DNA from 2 places in the Saliniradius amylolyticus genome. Region 2 is predicted to be linked to the other one. Evidence: riboswitches for the same ligand, from Rfam matches in the RefSeq annotation. Region 2 holds a riboswitch; the other holds the start of a gene.

Region 1 (8,278 bases), 220 kb from region 2:
TGGCGGCGCGGTGCGCTTCCAGTATGTGTATGCCGACTATGATGCCGATAACCGGGATCGAGCAGGTGACCTGGACTTTGACCTAGTACGCATCGACTTCAACGGAGAGATCAACGATGTGATCCTGGCCGCTCAGTACCGTTGGTTCCAATATATGGAAGCGGTGCAAAAGGCTTATGTGGGTTACAACTTTACTGACCACTGGCAAGGTCAGGTGGGTATAATTAACGTGCCTTATGGCAATATTCCTTACAACTCACACAACTACTTCTTCAGTTCCAACTTCTATGTAGGCCTGGAAGATAACCCCGAATCAGGCATTAACTTCCAGTATCGTTCCAAAGACTGGGACTGGGACATCGGCTTTATGAAAGGCGATGAACAAGGTGGCGTAGACGGTTTTGTCGACAGCCGCGCCGATCGCTATGCCTACGATGCAGTGGGTATACGTCTGGACGGCGAAGGCATTTACGACGCCCCCAGTTTACAAGTTGCCAAGAGTAATTACTGGGCTGTGCGTGGGGCGCGTAAATTCCACTTTGCCGACGGTGATAAGCTGGAGCTTGGCCTGTCCACCCAAATCGGCGATCTGCATGACGGTAACGACAGTGTCGGCGACCGGGAAGTCTATGGCGCTCACGCTCGCTTTAACTCGGGTCCGTGGGAACTGATGGGCATGGTGTCTCGCTACGACTTCGACACTGATGTGGCCAATCAGGGCATTGTCACTGGCGCCTATGCCTACTTTGATACCATGCCCTCAGCCGCGACACTGTATACGGCCAATGTGGCCTATGACTTGCCAGTTAACATCGGACCGGTCTCGGCGCTGCGCTTTTACGACAACTTCAGTTTGATGTCGGCCAAAAACGGCCTGGAAGACGATACCTTCATGAATGTATTGGGCATGGCCGTTTCTGCGGGCGGCCTGTACACCTACTTTGATATTGTTACCGCCGAAAACCACCCCTTTGTGGGCGGCACTATGGGCGCCGATGGTGGCCAGACCAACACCCGCTTTAATATTAACTTTGGTTATTACTTCTGAGTTAAGCGATAAAAAAGCCGCATTAATGCGGCTTTTTTTCTAATTGCCTTCTAGCAACTTCAACGTCATCATCAGAGCGTCTTCCCGACCCGAGGCCGAGGGATAATAGTTCTTACGGCGCTCTACGACATCAAAACCAAAGGTTTTATACAGATGAATTGCAGCCTCATTTGATACCCGTACTTCCAACCAAACCTGATCAGCCCCGCGTCGTTGACAGACATCGACAAAATGCATCATTAGGCGACGACCCACCCCCATTCCCCGGCAGTCAGGGTGAACGCCGATATCCATCAATGTCACTTCTTGCAATACCTGAAGTCCCAAATAAAACCCCTGAGTATTCTGGGTCTCAGTTAAGGCAAAGGCAAAATAAGGCGTGCTTAGGCTATCGATAAAGGTGTTACGGGACCAGGGGTGGGAATGACACAGACACTGCAGCTGAAAGGCGTCTTCATAATTATTCTTATCCAGAGAAATAAAGTCAGTCAACGAGCAACTCCCACAGCCGTCGCTTGGTTTCAGGCTGGGTCGCCAAATACATCGGATGCGGAGCGTGCAGCACTCCATCATCAAAGCTCAGCTGTGAGGACACAACCCAACGATGAACCGTGATGCCTGTCATGGCGTTCAGGTGTTGCTGCATATCCACAGCCATGGGATGCTCACTGTCCACTAAAGCCTCTGGCTCTTGGGCCTCTGGACCTTTTTCAGGATTGGACTCTACCACCGCTTTTGCAAAAGACCCCACCTGGGCATCAGTCTCTTCCGCTGATAATGCACAACGCAACTGCCAAAGCGGAATATCCAGCTCGGCTAACACGGCTTTTTGATAGTCGGATAAGCTAGTCATAGGTTTAAATGTACCACAAGACCACAGGACAGGGATAAGAAAAGAGTCGACCTGTCCGGCTTCTCACCCCCTACCAACTAGCATGTGGCTATTAATTACAGGCACAAAAAAACCGCAGCACTGTGCGGTTTCTTCTAAATTCGTGGCAGGGGTGGAGGAATTACCTTAGGCACTTACTTGTGCCTGACCGCAAGGGCGCTGACGCGGCTCACTTTGTTCCTGACAAAGTGTCGAACCTTGGGGCTTCTCACCCTCCACCAGTTCGCTCTCCACTATAAATTACAGGCACAAAAAAACCGCAGCACTGTGCGGTTTCTTCTAAATTCGTGGCAGGGGTGGAGGGATTCGAACCCCCAACACGCGGATTTGGAATCCGCTGCTCTGCCAATTGGAGCTACACCCCTGTAGTGAGGGCAGAATTATACCCAAGGGCCGATAAAGGTAAAGCAAAAACCCATGCCTTGCGCCCAACTGCGCAATTATTCGGCAACCACCTCTTGCCGGGACAACCCCGCTACTTGTAGCCAGAGTTCAGCGGTAAAATTGGCCAAGGGCAAAAACTGGCTAGTGAGCTCTTCTAAGGGTCGCCAATTCTTAGAGGACTCAGCAGCATAGACTTTCACCAGTGTCCTCATTTCAGCGCGACTGAGCTCGTTAATCCACACGCAGGAAGCGATATCAAAAGCAGGATTAGACAGGGCCGCGTACTCCCAGTCCAGCGTCATGTTCTGCGGCGATACACACACGTGACTAAATGCCAGATCATGGTGACAAAAGCAGCTTTTGTCCACTGAGCGCCACAACTGCTCATACTCCTGCATCATCTTTTGCTGCCCTTCACTGAGCATTGCGCCACTGTCCAAATAGTGTTGCCAGTCTCCAATTAAGTCCAGCTCAGGGGCCTCGATGTCTAATGCATGAATTTGAGCCAAGCGTTTGGCCAGAAAGGCCACTTTAAGTTCGCGAGGTGTCCGGCTTTTCGCAATAGGTGTCAGATCCAGCCATGGCTCCAACATGAAATTGCTCTGTACACCCAGATACAGAGGCTCTGGCGCAAAGCCCTGTTTAGCCAGTTGCTGTTGTATCTGATACTGGACTTGGCGGTCAATTCTGGCAGGGGTCTTTTGCGCAAAGCATTTTAAAAATAGCTCAGTGTCATTATCTTTTAGGACGAAGTTATCATTAATTGCGCCCTCATCCAGTTTCTTCCAGTCAGCGTCCCTGTTGCAAAGGCCCTGCTCCACCAGTTCTTCAATAACATTCGGTTCAGGTCGCATTGGCAGTCCGCTCCGGCATTGAGTCGTACCATTGAATCAAACCATAAACCGCAAACCCCAGGTAACCGATAAAGAGAATACTGGTCAGGTAAAGCCCGGTTTGCCAGTACAGCCAGGCAGCCAAAGCGTCTATGACTACCCAGTAAACCCAGTTTTCCAATACCTTTTGGGTCATCAGGTAAGTGGCGTAAAGGCTAAAGACAGTGACCAATGCATCCAGATACAGGTAGTCACTGATAAAGACCCAAGACAAACCATACGCCATGGACAACGAGACCATCAAACAGCCAATAATCATTAGCCCGTGAAAAGTCTTACTCTGCCGTGAAACCGGCAAGCCTCGTTCCTGGTTGCCTTTTCGCCAGTGCCACCAACCGTACAGGGCCATCAGTAAGTAATAAACATTCAACGCCGCCTGCATAGGCAGTGTATTATCCCAGAACAACCAGCTGTAGATGGCTGTGCTGACTAACGCACATGGCCAGCAAGCGATATGTTGACGCGCAGCCAGCCAGACATAAGCAATAGCGAGAATCACCGCCACGACTTCCCAACCAGACTGAGCATTCCATTGCTCGGCCAACTGCTGCCAAAAACTCAAGAGGCGTGCTCCTGCATTTTGTCACCGTTTAAAAATTTGCACACAAACACCGCCTGTCCAACCTGTTCATGAGTGCGCTGCATCTCCGCAGATAAGATCGCCATTACTGCCTTATAGCTGCCGGCTACCCTTGTACTGGTAGCGGTCGTTACCACCTCTAACTCAGGGTGTCCGTTAAGCCGGGCAATAAAATCCTTAATCGGTCCAATGTACTGTTCGGTTAATGGATACAGAGACAATTCTGCCACCAGTTTCATCAATACCTCCTAAAAAGTGTACTCGGCACTGATGCCAATACGACGACCATCACCAAGTTGATAGTAAGGTTCCGGGGGCGCATACCCCTCTCTGGGGTCATTATTAAAACCGCCGAAACCCCGAGTATAGTAGGTCTCGTCCGTCAGGTTACGTCCCCATAATGACAAGGTCCAATGGGCAAGGTGGTAAGACAAGCTGGCATGGACAAGTTCATAGGCACCCGATTGTTCATTGTGGCCATCGGAGAAGTAGAATTCGTCTTTACCATCCACTTCCACATGCCAGCGCAGACGATCACTTATATCCCAGTTCAAGGCCAGATTGAACATATAGCTGGGGGATTGTGCCTGCTCCCGCTCTTCGACAAAGTCACCATTGGCTCTCTGGTAGCCCTCAAAGCTGGCATCCAATAAGCCCAGGTTGGCACTCAGGTTCAGATTGTCAGTGACTTGCCAGCCAGATTCTAACTCCAGCCCCTGATGTTCGCCCAAATCAGCATTATCAATCACATCGATAAAGGAGGCAGTACCATCAGGCCTGCTCTGTACGTCAAAATCGCTGATCTGAGTGTCTTTACGATCCATATAGAAGGCCGCGACACGGACAAAACTTTGCTTGCCGCTCCATTTAAGGCCTAACTCGTAGTTCCAGTTATATTCAGGGTCATACAAGCGCTTCTCGGCACTGACACGTTCGTCTGGATTAAAACCGCTGGCCTTATAGCCACGATAAAGCCCCGCATACAGCATCGTGTTTGAGGTAAGATCGTAGTCGAGTACCAGCTTACCGCCCAACATAGTCTCACTTAAACGCTCACGATAGGCATTAGAGTCCTGATAGTCGATTTCGTAGTGGTCCAGTCGCAAGCCTGCCGTGAGCCCCAGTCGTTCGCTGAGACGCGAGCGGGTTTCAGCGTAAATGGCCTGGTTATCAGGCTGATACTCACTGGTAAAGTCTGACGCGGCGTAAGTATATTGACGCAGCAGATCCTCCTCGGTCGCCTTAACAAAGACCCCCAAAGTCCAATCTGTAGACTGGTTAAACAGAGCACTGATATCGTTGGAAGATGCCCGAAGTTCTATGGTCTGAGTATCTCTGTCTCTGAAGTACGCATCAAAAGAGGTATACCCCCAGGGATGAAAGCCGGTAAAAGTCCAGTCTTCATCATAGGCATAGCCAATCTCAGACTCCGCATGGGTGCCTATCGCCAACAGTTCGCCCCAAGAGACTTGATAACGCGCTCTTAAACCCAGCGCATGAGTCTGCTGGCGATCAAATCCAGGTTGGTCAGAACGGGTCTGGCGATTGTTTTCCAATGAGAAGGCATCATAGCCATTGTCGATATCAAAATGCTGGTAATTCAAATCTAGGGTTAACCGCTCAGAAGCCAGGTAACGCAATTTAAATCGGCCAGTAAGCTCATCCTGTCCATTGGTGTCTTCCCGGTTCAGGTGGATATTCTCAACAAAGCCGTCGCTTTTATGTTGCTGAAGCGCAACGCGGTAAAATACTCTGTCAGTTAAAGCGCCTCCTATGGCAGCGCCGAGTCGCCAGGTATCCTGCTGCGCCAGAGTCAATGATACCTTCTGGGTTTGTTCTGCGGTGGCTTCGGTGGTTTTGATCTTTATCGCTCCCGCCAAAGCACTGGCACCAAATTCAGTGGCCTGTGGACCTTTAAAAATTTCGACTTGCTCAACATCAAACAAGGTTCCCACTGCTGCGATACCGGAAAAGTCCATATCATCCACAATGACGCCGACTGATGGATTGATGGGTTCGGCGAACTGACTGCGCTCCCCGATACCGCGAATTTGGATGTAACGCCCACGAGAAGCGCCCGTTGCAAAATTAACATTCGGCGCCACATTCAAAATCTGCTCCAGGTGCTGAGCCTGACGGAGCTCAATGTCTTGTGCACCAACAATAGACAGGCTGGAAGGCAACTTTTGCAGACTACGCTTTTGAAAGTCACTGCTAACGATAATGTGTTCAACATCCTGTGGCAGCTGTTCGGCAACGCCGACAGCGCTAAACAAACCGCTTACAGCAGTCGTCAAGGCAAGGGTCGATAGTTTTAGCATTATGGATCTTCTCTGTTACATCGTGAAAAGATCCGGCGTTACGGCAGGTCAATGGGAGTTTTATTGCAGGGTGAAATCCCCCAACCATTCCTACGCCGGTATTATCCGGATCAGGTGTAAGGGTTCACACGCCACCTCAGTGAACGTGAATCTCAGCCTCTCGGCACCCCTTGGTTACTTCAGGCCTAGCCTGAATCGGTGGCGATTGTAGCAAGGCCCAGCAGAACTGCAACAGAGAAAGCGAAAAAGGGCTGAGGCTTGACTAGCAATACATGCTGTAGAGGGCTTCTAATGGCGTATCTGCGCGCGACAAACCTCAATAGGAGTCATACCAAACTGCCCAAAGAATTGTGGAAGGATTGCTCGGGCTGTCCATGCCCTCGCCCTAGCGGGCCAGCCTATGGCTGTCCCAAAACCCACCCGGCGTTTTGGTCGAACCTGAGGAGATTCTCACCTCCTCGTACGCGGATAAAAGAAAAGGCCCTGTCTTGCGACAGGGCCTTTTCTTTTATATGGCGCGTGTGGAAGGATTCGAACCTCCGACCGCCTGGTTCGTAGCCAGGTACTCTATCCAGCTGAGCTACACACGCTTTAAACTAATTGTACTATTCTACACCAAAAGTAGAAAAATGGCGCGTGTGGAAGGGTGAAGCAAAACCTTTATCCTGTGGATGAAGGAAGTTTGCTGAACGACAAGCCATGGATGGCTTGGCTGGAATATCCGTACAAGGACGTAAACACCCTAAATACGCTTCCATTCACAACTTCTACACCGCTCTTCAAAAAGTATCTCACTTTCAGAAGAAGATGGCGCGTGTGGAAGGATTCGAACCTCCGACCGCCTGGTTCGTAGCCAGGTACTCTATCCAGCTGAGCTACACACGCGCTGACCATTGCATTAAAAATAATGGCGGAGAGAGAGGGATTCGAACCCTCGATAGAGCTACAAACTCTATACTCCCTTAGCAGGGGAGCGCCTTCAGCCACTCGGCCATCTCTCCTCAATGTGGGAGCGAAGTTTAATGATTCACTGGGCGAAGTCAAACCTTTTTTGGGCTGCCAACATACAGGTGTTGGAGTTTTGCACGATTCGGTGAGTTTTTATTAAGTAGGGCTAGTTTTTCTATGATTACCTGCAGAAAACCGGACCAGTTCGGCAATCAAAAGACATAAAAAAAGGCTGGAATTACCAGCCTCTTTTTTGTGCCTAATCGTCGCTATCAGAGGAAGCCAAACTTCCTGAGTCAGAGTTTTTCTCTGCCTGAATGCGCATATAGATCTCTTCACGATGAACAGACACTTCTTTGGGGGCGTTCACACCGATGCGAACTTGATTCCCTTTCACTCCCAGAACGGTAACGGTCACTTCGTCACCGATCATCAGAGTCTCACCAACACGACGGGTTAAAATCAGCATTCTCTTGCTCCTTTCCGTTAATCATCTTTCCTTCCAGTACCATCAAGCGTTGAAATCCTCTGCAACGCCGATCATTCCTTGTTTTTGTGTCACTGCAAAAACTGATCTGCCATGGTCCGGCGATTATAGCCTATCCTCTAACCATGTCGCCACCGAAGCCAGTGCCTGGTCAAGGTTTTCTGGCTGTTTACCACCGGCTTGTGCCATGTCTGGCTTACCGCCGCCTTTGCCTCCCACCTGCTGGGCCACATAATTGACCAGTTCCCCGGCCTTCACTTGCCCCACCAGATCTTTGGTGACACCGACGATCAGATTAACTTTGCCTTGTCCCGGCACACCCAGCACAATCACGCCAGAGCCCAGCTGATTCTTCAAGGTGTCCATCAGATCCCGCAGTGATTTGGGTTCCACGTCTTCCAATTTAGCAGACAGGACTTTTGTCCCGCTTATTTCATACGCCTGGGAAAGCAGTTCGGATCCCGCCTGACTGGCCATTTTCTGTTTCAATTGCTGAACCTGTTTTTCCAAAGCCTTTTGCTGGTCCAGAATCTGCTCTATACGCTCAACCAGTTGGCTGGGTTCAGATTTTACCTTTCCCGCGACCTGCTTCAGTTGTTCACTCTGGGCCTGACTAAAGGCCAGGGCCGCCTCGCCCGTTACTGCCTCAATACGACGTACGCCCGAAGCAATCCCCGCCTCGCTGGCGATGCGGAACAGGCCGATATCACCAGTTTGATTCACAT
Region 2 (8,278 bases):
TGAAGCGACAACCGGTGCCATGGCTGTTAGACACTGCCTGTCTGGGACTTTGCAGCCAGTAATGATTCTGGCCACAGAGTCCATAGTCTAAGCAATGCCCTGCGGTATCATGGCCGCCTTTGATCACTACGGAGCCTGGGCCCATCCGTTGTATCTGCATGGCCGCCTGCACGCGATCATTGGGGGCTGTCGGACGCAGCCCCGTAAGGACTTCTGCCTCATCCAGGTTGGGAGTAATGACATCCACCAGAGGCAGCAATTGAGATTGTATGGCCTCCAGCGTACCCGGTAGTTGCAACTGACTGCCGGCAGAGGCATTAAGCACAGGATCTAATACGACCCACAACTCAGCGGCAGTCTTTTGGCGTAACTGGCGAATGAAATTGGCAATGATCGCCACTTGAGCCGGTGCAACAATAAGGCCGATCTTGATTCCTCTGAGGGCGATGTGTTTCACGGCAGAGAGTTGTTCCTGCAAAATCCTGTTCCCAACCGGTTCCACAGCGAATACGGCGTTCGGAGTTTGCGCGGTGAGGGCAGTGACCACCGTCTTTCCCTCGGCATTAAAGTCGGCCAAGGTCATTAGATCGGCCTGAATACCAGCGCCTGCGCTAGTGTCGGAGCCTGCTATGGTCAAAACCTTAGGTCGGCGCATGGTCGCTCTCCTGATGCCAAAAAGGGGTGCCCAGAGTAGGCGTGCTGGGGCTGGCCAGCTCTTTTTCGGGCATGATGCCACTGAGATAGGCCTGACGCCCGGCACGGGTAGCATCGGCAAAGGCCCGGGCCATGATAACGGGATCCTGAGACTGGGCGATGGCGGAGTTGAGTAATACACCGTCATAGCCCATTTCCATGACTTGGCAGGCATGAGAAGGTCGGCCCAGTCCTGCGTCGACGATAAGGGGCGTATCGGGCAGTCGCTCGCGCAGCGTCTGTAAGGCATAGGGGTTGAGTATGCCTTTTCCGGTACCGATGGGGGCCGCCCAGGGCATCAGAACTTCACAGCCCACGTCTACTAAGCGCTGGCATAGCACCAGATCATCGGTGCAATAGGGCAGTACCTTAAATCCTTCGTCGATAAGATGTCTGGCGGCTTCCACCAAGCCGAGAGGATCCGGCTGCAGGTTGTAATCATCGCCAATTAGCTCCAGCTTCAGCCAGTCGGTATCAAACAATTCTCGCGACATCCTGGCGAGGGTCAGTACCTCCCGGACGCTATGGCAGCCGGCGGTATTTGGCAGCAGCTGGAGATTCAACTGACGGATCAATTGCCAAAAAGCCTGTCCATCCCCTTGCGCTGGGTTCTGGCGGCGTAGCGAAAGCGTGACTACTTCGGCCCCCGATGCTTTGATGGCGTCATGCATAACATCGGGCGAGGGGTACAGGGCCGATCCAATTAAAAGCCGACTACTCAGGTTCTGGTCAAAAAGCTGCCAGTTTCTCTGTGTGAACATAAGTCAGCCCCCCTGTATGGGTGAAAACACATCCAGCCGATCGCCATCGGTAAGGAGGTGGTGTTCGCTATGCTGACGATCCAGAAACTCATCGTTAACAGCCAGTGCATAGGGCTCGGAAGGCGGCGCCTGCGCCAAAAGCTGAGCGACGCTGGTTCCGGCTTCCAGGGTCACAGGTTGTCGATTCAGGGTGATACTGATCATGGGTTTAGTCATCGTTAATGTCTCGCAGAATGATAAAGCTCCGCGAACTGACTTTGCTCGCGGCGTTGATTAAGGGCTCGATCGGCCCCCAGCTCAAGCATGGTGGTAGCACTGTGCTTGATTTCTTCCAGTAATGCTGGTGCCAGCAGAAAGCCGTGGCGGTAAAGGCCATTGACCTCAATAAGCGCGTTGTCAAAGCGAATAGCGGGGTTATTGTCGGTAAGGGCGGGCCGGCAATGGCTTTGCATCTGGTCGATGCGGGCCTCGGCAAAGCCTGGATGCACCGCATAGGCCGCGGATAACAGTTCCAGTGCCGAGCGAACGGTGATATTGCCGTTGTCCTGGCTTTCGATCTCGGTGGCGCCGATGACATAACGGCTGTTCTCTCTGGGAACGATATACAGCGGATACCTGGGGTGCATGAGCCGTACCGGCCGGTTAAGACGAACCTCATCTGCGGTGACTCTGATCACTTCGCCGCGCACGGCCCGTAAGCTCGGGATTGCGGCACCGGTGCCTCGACAATCGATAATCAGGTTGAAGGCGTCGCGGCGATGGCGAGGTTCAGGCTTGTGCTCGGTCTGATGAGCCGATACATATCCGTTATCGGTGCTATACACATGCCAGTTGCCATGAAAACGAATACCTGAGGACTGAATGGCCCCCTGGGTACTTTGCAGTAAGCTGCGGTTGCATAGCTGCCCTTCACCGGGAAGCAGTAAGCCTTGCGTGAAACGGCCCGCCAGCTCCGGCTCCCATTGGGCGATGGCCTCGGCGTCGCAGTCTATTGCCTGAAGCCCGACAAAGTGGCGACGTCTGTGAGACAGTTGCTGTCGAAATTGCGCCAGGCTGCCTCTGTCTTGTTGATGGGCTATCACCAGTGAGCCTTTCTGCTGGAAAAATACCGGCTGCGGGAGCGTTGCTAATAGCTCTGACCACAGGGGTATCGCCTTTAGGCCCAGACGAACAACCAGATTGTCGCAGCTCACCGACTCGCTGGCGGGGGCCAGCATACCGGCCGCTACATGGGCGGCGCTCTGCTGACCGTCAAGATCGCCCCGATCATACAGGTGCAATTCAGCGCCGAGTTCCTGTAACGCCAAAGCAGTCAACCGGCCCATAAGGCCGGCGCCAATGACGGCAATGCGGGGGGGCTTCATTGGACCTCGTGGTATAGCTTGGCGCCCGAGCTCCTGAATTCCTGCGCCTTGTCTTCCATGCCCCGGGTAATGTCGGTTACCGGAATGGCCTTGTCATGTTCACCCTGTCTCAGTTCCTGACTGAGTTTCATAGAACAGAACTTGGGACCACACATGGAGCAAAAATGGGCCACCTTGCCCGAAGGCTGAGGTAAAGTCTCGTCGTGGTAAGCGCGGGCGCGTTCGGGATCCAGGCCCAGGTTAAACTGGTCTTCCCAGCGAAACTCGAACCTGGCCTGAGACAGAGCATTATCGCGGATCTGAGCACCGGGATGGCCCTTGGCCAGATCGGCGGCGTGGGCGGCGATCTTATAGGTGATCAAGCCTTCCTTGACGTCTTCCTTGTTGGGCAGGCCCAGGTGCTCCTTGGGGGTCACATAGCACAGCATGGCGCAGCCGTACCAGCCAATCTGAGCTGCACCAATGCCTGAGGTGATATGATCGTAACCTGGTGCAATGTCGGTAGTCAGTGGTCCCAGGGTATAGAACGGTGCCTCATGGCACTCTTCAAGCTGCTTATCCATATTTTCCTTGATAAGCTGCATGGGCACATGGCCCGGGCCTTCAATCATGGTTTGCACATCGTGTTCCCAGGCGATTTTGGTCAGCTCGCCCAGAGTCTTAAGTTCGGCAAACTGAGCCTGGTCGTTCGCATCGTAAATTGAGCCGGGGCGCAATCCATCGCCCAGTGAGAAGGCGACATCATAGGCCTTCATAATCTGACAGATGTCTTCGAAGTGGGTATACAGGAAACTTTCCTTGTGATGGGCCAGACACCATTTGGCAATGATCGCACCGCCTCTTGAAACGATGCCGGTGCAACGCTCGGTGGTCATGGGAATAAAAGGCAGGCGCACGCCTGCGTGGATGGTAAAATAGTCCACGCCTTGTTCGGCCTGTTCAATCAGAGTATCCCTGAACACTTCCCAGCTAAGATCTTCGGGCACCCCGCCAACCTTCTCCAGTGCCTGATACAAAGGTACGGTTCCCACCGGTACCGGGCTGTTGCGGATAATCCATTCTCGGGTTTCGTGAATATAGCGGCCGGTGGAGAGATCCATGATGGTGTCGGCACCCCAACGGGTGGCCCAAACCATCTTCTCTACCTCTTCTTCGATAGAAGAGGTCAGAGCGCTGTTACCGATATTGGCGTTGACCTTGACCAAAAAATTACGACCGATGATCATGGGCTCGGATTCCGGATGGTTAATATTAGCGGGGATAATGGCACGTCCTGCCGCTACTTCCTCACGGACAAACTCGGCAGTGATTTGCTCGGGGATCCGCGCACCAAAGCTTTGTCCCGGATGCTGTTGCTTCAGCACCTGCTGCTTGATTCGTTCCCGGCCCATATTTTCTCGAATGGCGATGTATTCCATCTCCGGGGTGATGATGCCTCGCCTGGCATAGTGCATTTGGGTGACATTTGCGCCCGGTAAGGCTTTGCGAGTGTGGCGTTCACCGGGGAAGCGAAGCTCTTTGAGGTAATCGTCAGTAAGGCGTTCACGGCGATAATCCGACTCGGTCTCTGTTTGCGGTTGAGTGTCCTCACGGGCCTTGATCCATCGCTGGCGCAGCGGCTTGATACCCTGGTAAACATCGAGATGTTGTTCACGGTCGGTGTAGGGCCCAGAGGTATCGTAGACCGGCACGGGGTCAGGCTGATACTGGCCTTCATCGGTTTGCATGGCCGTCAGGTGAATTTCGCGCATACCCACGCGAATGTCGTGCTTAACGCCGGATACGTAGATTTTTTTGGAATTGGGAAAAGGGTTAGCCTTAAGCTGGTGAATATAGGCTTGTGCGGCCTGCCGTTGTTGTCGTCTCTCTGACATGATTGATCCTCAGTTGATGTGAAGATCTTGTCAGAGAGCCGATCGGCGTCTGATTGATAAGAATAGGGATCGATTCCCCAGTCTTGTTCCCTCCGCAGGTGTTAGCCTGTTCAGGTTCAACGGATCCCGCTAATGCGGTCTCAGCCCTTTCGGGCACTCCGACAAGATATGTGTCTTTACCCTAACGTCAGCTGCGTCGGAAAGCAAGTGAAGAGAATCTTACCGGTGGTGAACGGTCCTTATGGAATACTCAGATAGGGCAGACGATGAGTTTGCCATTGGCCATTATGTTGTTGGCAAAGGCCAAATCGAAATGCTGGTGGGATACCAGGCCAATGATAACGCAGATCACTGAACCAAAAGCAGGTTGATGAACCAGCGGGCGAGTGAGGTGGAAGAGGGCCGAGATGATACAGTACCGGGTACTGGGCAAAGTCTCTAAAAGGAGCAAAGTTAGGTTGATGCCAGGCGGCTTTTGCTAAGGCGTTGTCCTTACCAGTATTCGGCCAAAGAGGTTTCCATTGCCAATCCGGACTATGGCTGGGCTGGTAGGTAGTGGTGAAGCCTGACAATCGCTGTGTAGCATCCAGGGGTAATGGGATGAAGTTGGTCCGGTAAAATACTCTCGCCCGCCAGTTACCTTGCGCTTTGTGAGTAATGGCTTGCCACAGCAGAGGCGAAAACGGCTGCGGGAACAAACGTATGTCTGATGGCGTTGTATTCGAAGGTAATTGTTGCGATAGCTCCTGTCGGATCTGTTGCTTGATGCCCACTACGACCAGAAGGTACGCCACAGGGAGGAACCAAACCAGTAGGACACTTTTGCAGGACCGGTGTTTTACTATCAACCACAGACACACCAATAGTATCAGGGTGAAATAACCATCCACGACCAACAGCAGATTTGCACTGACTCGCACATCACTGAATGGCTGAAACCATTGGGTTCCGAAAGGCGTCAGAGCATCAAGAAAACAGTGAGAGAGCACGCCTGCTGTGGCAACAAGCCATAACAGTACGAATGGATAGCGATGCGCTGTCAGAAGGTAAGCCGCAGCGGCGATAGTCAGACTCCACAAGGGTGCCAGGAACAAAGAGTGAGTAAAAGAGCGGTGCCAGTAGGCTAAAAAGGCCAGTGGATCGACCCAAAACAGAAGGTAGTCCAAGTCCGGTATTAATGCTGCGAGAACACCCAGTTGCCACCATAAATGGCTTTCTGAGTGATTTTGCGGTGGCCTGATGACAGAGACACTTCTAGCCAGAGCTGCGCCGACAATACCGTGAGTGATGGGATCCATTAACTATTGGGGCGGAGCTAAAGGTTGCAGTCGCGCTTGCAATTGCGCTTTTAGGTGGGGGGGATTCAGCTTATCGTCCGAAAGAAACCGGCCAAAGGTGATTACGTATACCGAAGTGACACCGAGCTCTGTCACAATGCGGGAGAGGCCTTGTGGTTGCCACCTCGCTGCCGTTAAAAACCACTGCACGGTGCGGCTGATGCGAGTAATACCATGCGCCTGAAGATGAATGTGACCGGGCTCTAATTTGTAGCCCAACATTTCCCGTACCAGAGGTTTGTAGGGGGCCAGTGTCTCAAGCCAGCTCGATATGCAATGGGCTAATCGAGCCTCGGCAGTTTGCTGTATAAAACCGGGCTTCTGAGAGGCATCCAGCATATTGGTATCGGCCCGGTCAAACAAAAGATCAGCAAGATCATCCCGTGAGCGAACACATCGGTACAAATCGCTCAAGCTTATATCAAGACCTATAGCCAGCTCATTGATGTTGAAGTCTTCCCAAGAAGTACTCCTTGCCAGTTCCAAAGCTTTATTCAAAACAGTATCGTCGCTGAGCATGAGAATGTTATGCAAGTTCGTTATTTATTGCAGTATAGACGTTAAAGCGTTGGCTCAGGTCCTGAGCAGCATCAACACTAGATGTGTTGACTCGATTTGCGAGTCATTTTTTGAAACATTTCTCCGTTTGTAATTCTGAATGAAAATACGTCTACTGGCATTATCAAAAAAACAGGAATCCAATATGCTCAGGTTAGTCGCGATCACCGTTTTCACTTTGTCATTGCCAATGGACCTTTGTGCTAAAACAATGACAACCAGCCAGTTTATTGTGCAGAGTAATGAGGTGGTGTTACTGGATATTGATACCATCAACACCTCACTGAAAAAACAAGGGGCTGAAGGAAAGGCACATTCCGTGAGTGTGGATAGAGTAAATGGTGCCAAACTTCGAGGACTGCGCTTCGAGTCTGACAATGCGCAAAGAGAGATCCTGTTCTACCCCGGTAATGGCATGTCATTGGAGCGCGCTCATGGTCTGTTAAGGGCTCTGGCTGCACTTAACGCCAATGTAACCTGGTTTGATCCTAGAGGTCTGGGTGCCAGTGATGCTATTCATCCGATCACTGTTGAGAACCTGAAAGCAGATGCATTGCGGGTCTTTGATGCTGCCAGGAAGGCTTTTTCAGCCGATTTGCCGGTGGTGATATACGGCGTTTCTGTTGGCACAAGTCTAGCCAGCTATGTAGCGGCTCATCGAAACGTTGAAGGCTTGGTGCTGGAAGGCGCGTATGTTTCTGTCAGTGAATTAATGGCTAATCTTGCGCATGTAGGTCTAGACGGCGATCCAAGTCATGAATTGAGCCAGCTCACTCCGGCACCAGCACTAAAACGCTTCGAGGGGCCTCTGTTATTATTGGTAGGCAGCCAGGATGATGTCACGCCAGCGTCCTTTGCATCCCGGCTATTGACTATAGCTGCGAGTAATTACAAGCAGCAAGCAGTAATTACTGCGGCACCACACGCGATGGCGCTAACAAGGCCCTCCGTACTCGACCATTTAATGCCCTTCCTAAACCGGTTATCCGGTAAATGACGCTCTACTAATGGGCCTGCTCGGCGGTTTTTCGGATCTTGGTAACGATAGCGCGCAGGCCGTTACCTCGCGTCGGTGAAATGTGACGCTCTAAGTCCAGTTCGTTAAAGTAAGCGTCGATATCGAAATCGAGAATGTCTTGGGGCGTTTTGTTGTTATACGCGGCCATGACCAGTGCCAGCAGGCCCTGAACGATAATGGCGTCCGAGTCCACTCTAAACTGAAGTTTACCGTCTTGTTGCTCGGTAATCAGCCACACCTGGCTCTGGCAGCCGGGCACCAGCTTATCTTCGGTGCAAGCCTCTTCCGGTAAGCCGGGCAGAGCCTTGCCAAGATCGATGATATACTGGTAACGCTCTTCCCAGTCGTCAAAAAAGCCAATGTCGTCAATGATTTCGTCAGTGGAAGGTAATGGCATTGGAGATCCTACACTCAGTTTCTGGTTACAACAGTGGCCAGGCTAGAAGAACAATCCTGCTTCCAGCTGCGCCTCTTCACTCATCATCTCACGGGACCAGGGGGGATCAAATACCAGCTCCACATTGACCTTGTCCACATTGGGTACCATCGCGACACGGTATTCTACATCACCCACTAAAACCGGACCCATGCCACAGCCAGGCGCGGTTAAGGTCATCTGAATATTAACGGTGCTGTTATCCTGATCGATGGCAACCTCATAAATCAGTCCCAA

Evidence for each region. A riboswitch is a leader RNA that binds a small molecule or an ion and turns the genes downstream of it on or off. The one in region 2 is predicted to bind thiamine pyrophosphate.
Region 1: linked by a shared signal. The riboswitch ahead of HMF8227_RS10225 (TonB-dependent receptor) and the one ahead of thiC (phosphomethylpyrimidine synthase ThiC) in region 2 are both predicted to bind thiamine pyrophosphate.

The regions. Positions count from the first base shown of each region.
Region 1 is NZ_CP029347.1:2,186,197-2,194,474, forward strand. Features, by position in the region: gene HMF8227_RS10195 (porin) at 1-1,048, shown strand, start outside; gene rimI (ribosomal protein S18-alanine N-acetyltransferase) at 1,088-1,540, opposite strand; gene HMF8227_RS15070 (hypothetical protein) at 1,533-1,901, opposite strand; tRNA gene HMF8227_RS10205 (tRNA-Trp) at 2,229-2,305, opposite strand; gene HMF8227_RS10210 (phosphotransferase) at 2,381-3,178, opposite strand; gene pnuC (nicotinamide riboside transporter PnuC) at 3,168-3,779, opposite strand; gene HMF8227_RS10220 (YkoF family thiamine/hydroxymethylpyrimidine-binding protein) at 3,776-4,036, opposite strand; gene HMF8227_RS10225 (TonB-dependent receptor) at 4,046-6,118, opposite strand; TPP riboswitch at 6,189-6,299, opposite strand; tRNA gene HMF8227_RS10230 (tRNA-Arg) at 6,632-6,708, opposite strand; tRNA gene HMF8227_RS10235 (tRNA-Arg) at 6,927-7,003, opposite strand; tRNA gene HMF8227_RS10240 (tRNA-Ser) at 7,027-7,119, opposite strand; gene csrA (carbon storage regulator CsrA) at 7,326-7,535, opposite strand; gene alaS (alanine--tRNA ligase) at 7,659-8,278, opposite strand, start outside.
Region 2 is NZ_CP029347.1:2,406,200-2,414,477, reverse strand. Features, by position in the region: gene thiE (thiamine phosphate synthase) at 1-655, opposite strand, end outside; gene HMF8227_RS11265 (thiazole synthase) at 642-1,454, opposite strand; gene thiS (sulfur carrier protein ThiS) at 1,458-1,670, opposite strand; gene HMF8227_RS11255 (FAD-dependent oxidoreductase) at 1,673-2,818, opposite strand; gene thiC (phosphomethylpyrimidine synthase ThiC) at 2,815-4,692, opposite strand; TPP riboswitch at 4,763-4,863, opposite strand; gene HMF8227_RS11245 (metal-dependent hydrolase) at 4,932-5,990, opposite strand; gene HMF8227_RS11240 (TetR/AcrR family transcriptional regulator) at 5,994-6,563, opposite strand; gene HMF8227_RS11235 (alpha/beta fold hydrolase) at 6,733-7,584, shown strand; gene HMF8227_RS11230 (SufE family protein) at 7,592-8,002, opposite strand; gene sufT (putative Fe-S cluster assembly protein SufT) at 8,045-8,278, opposite strand, start outside.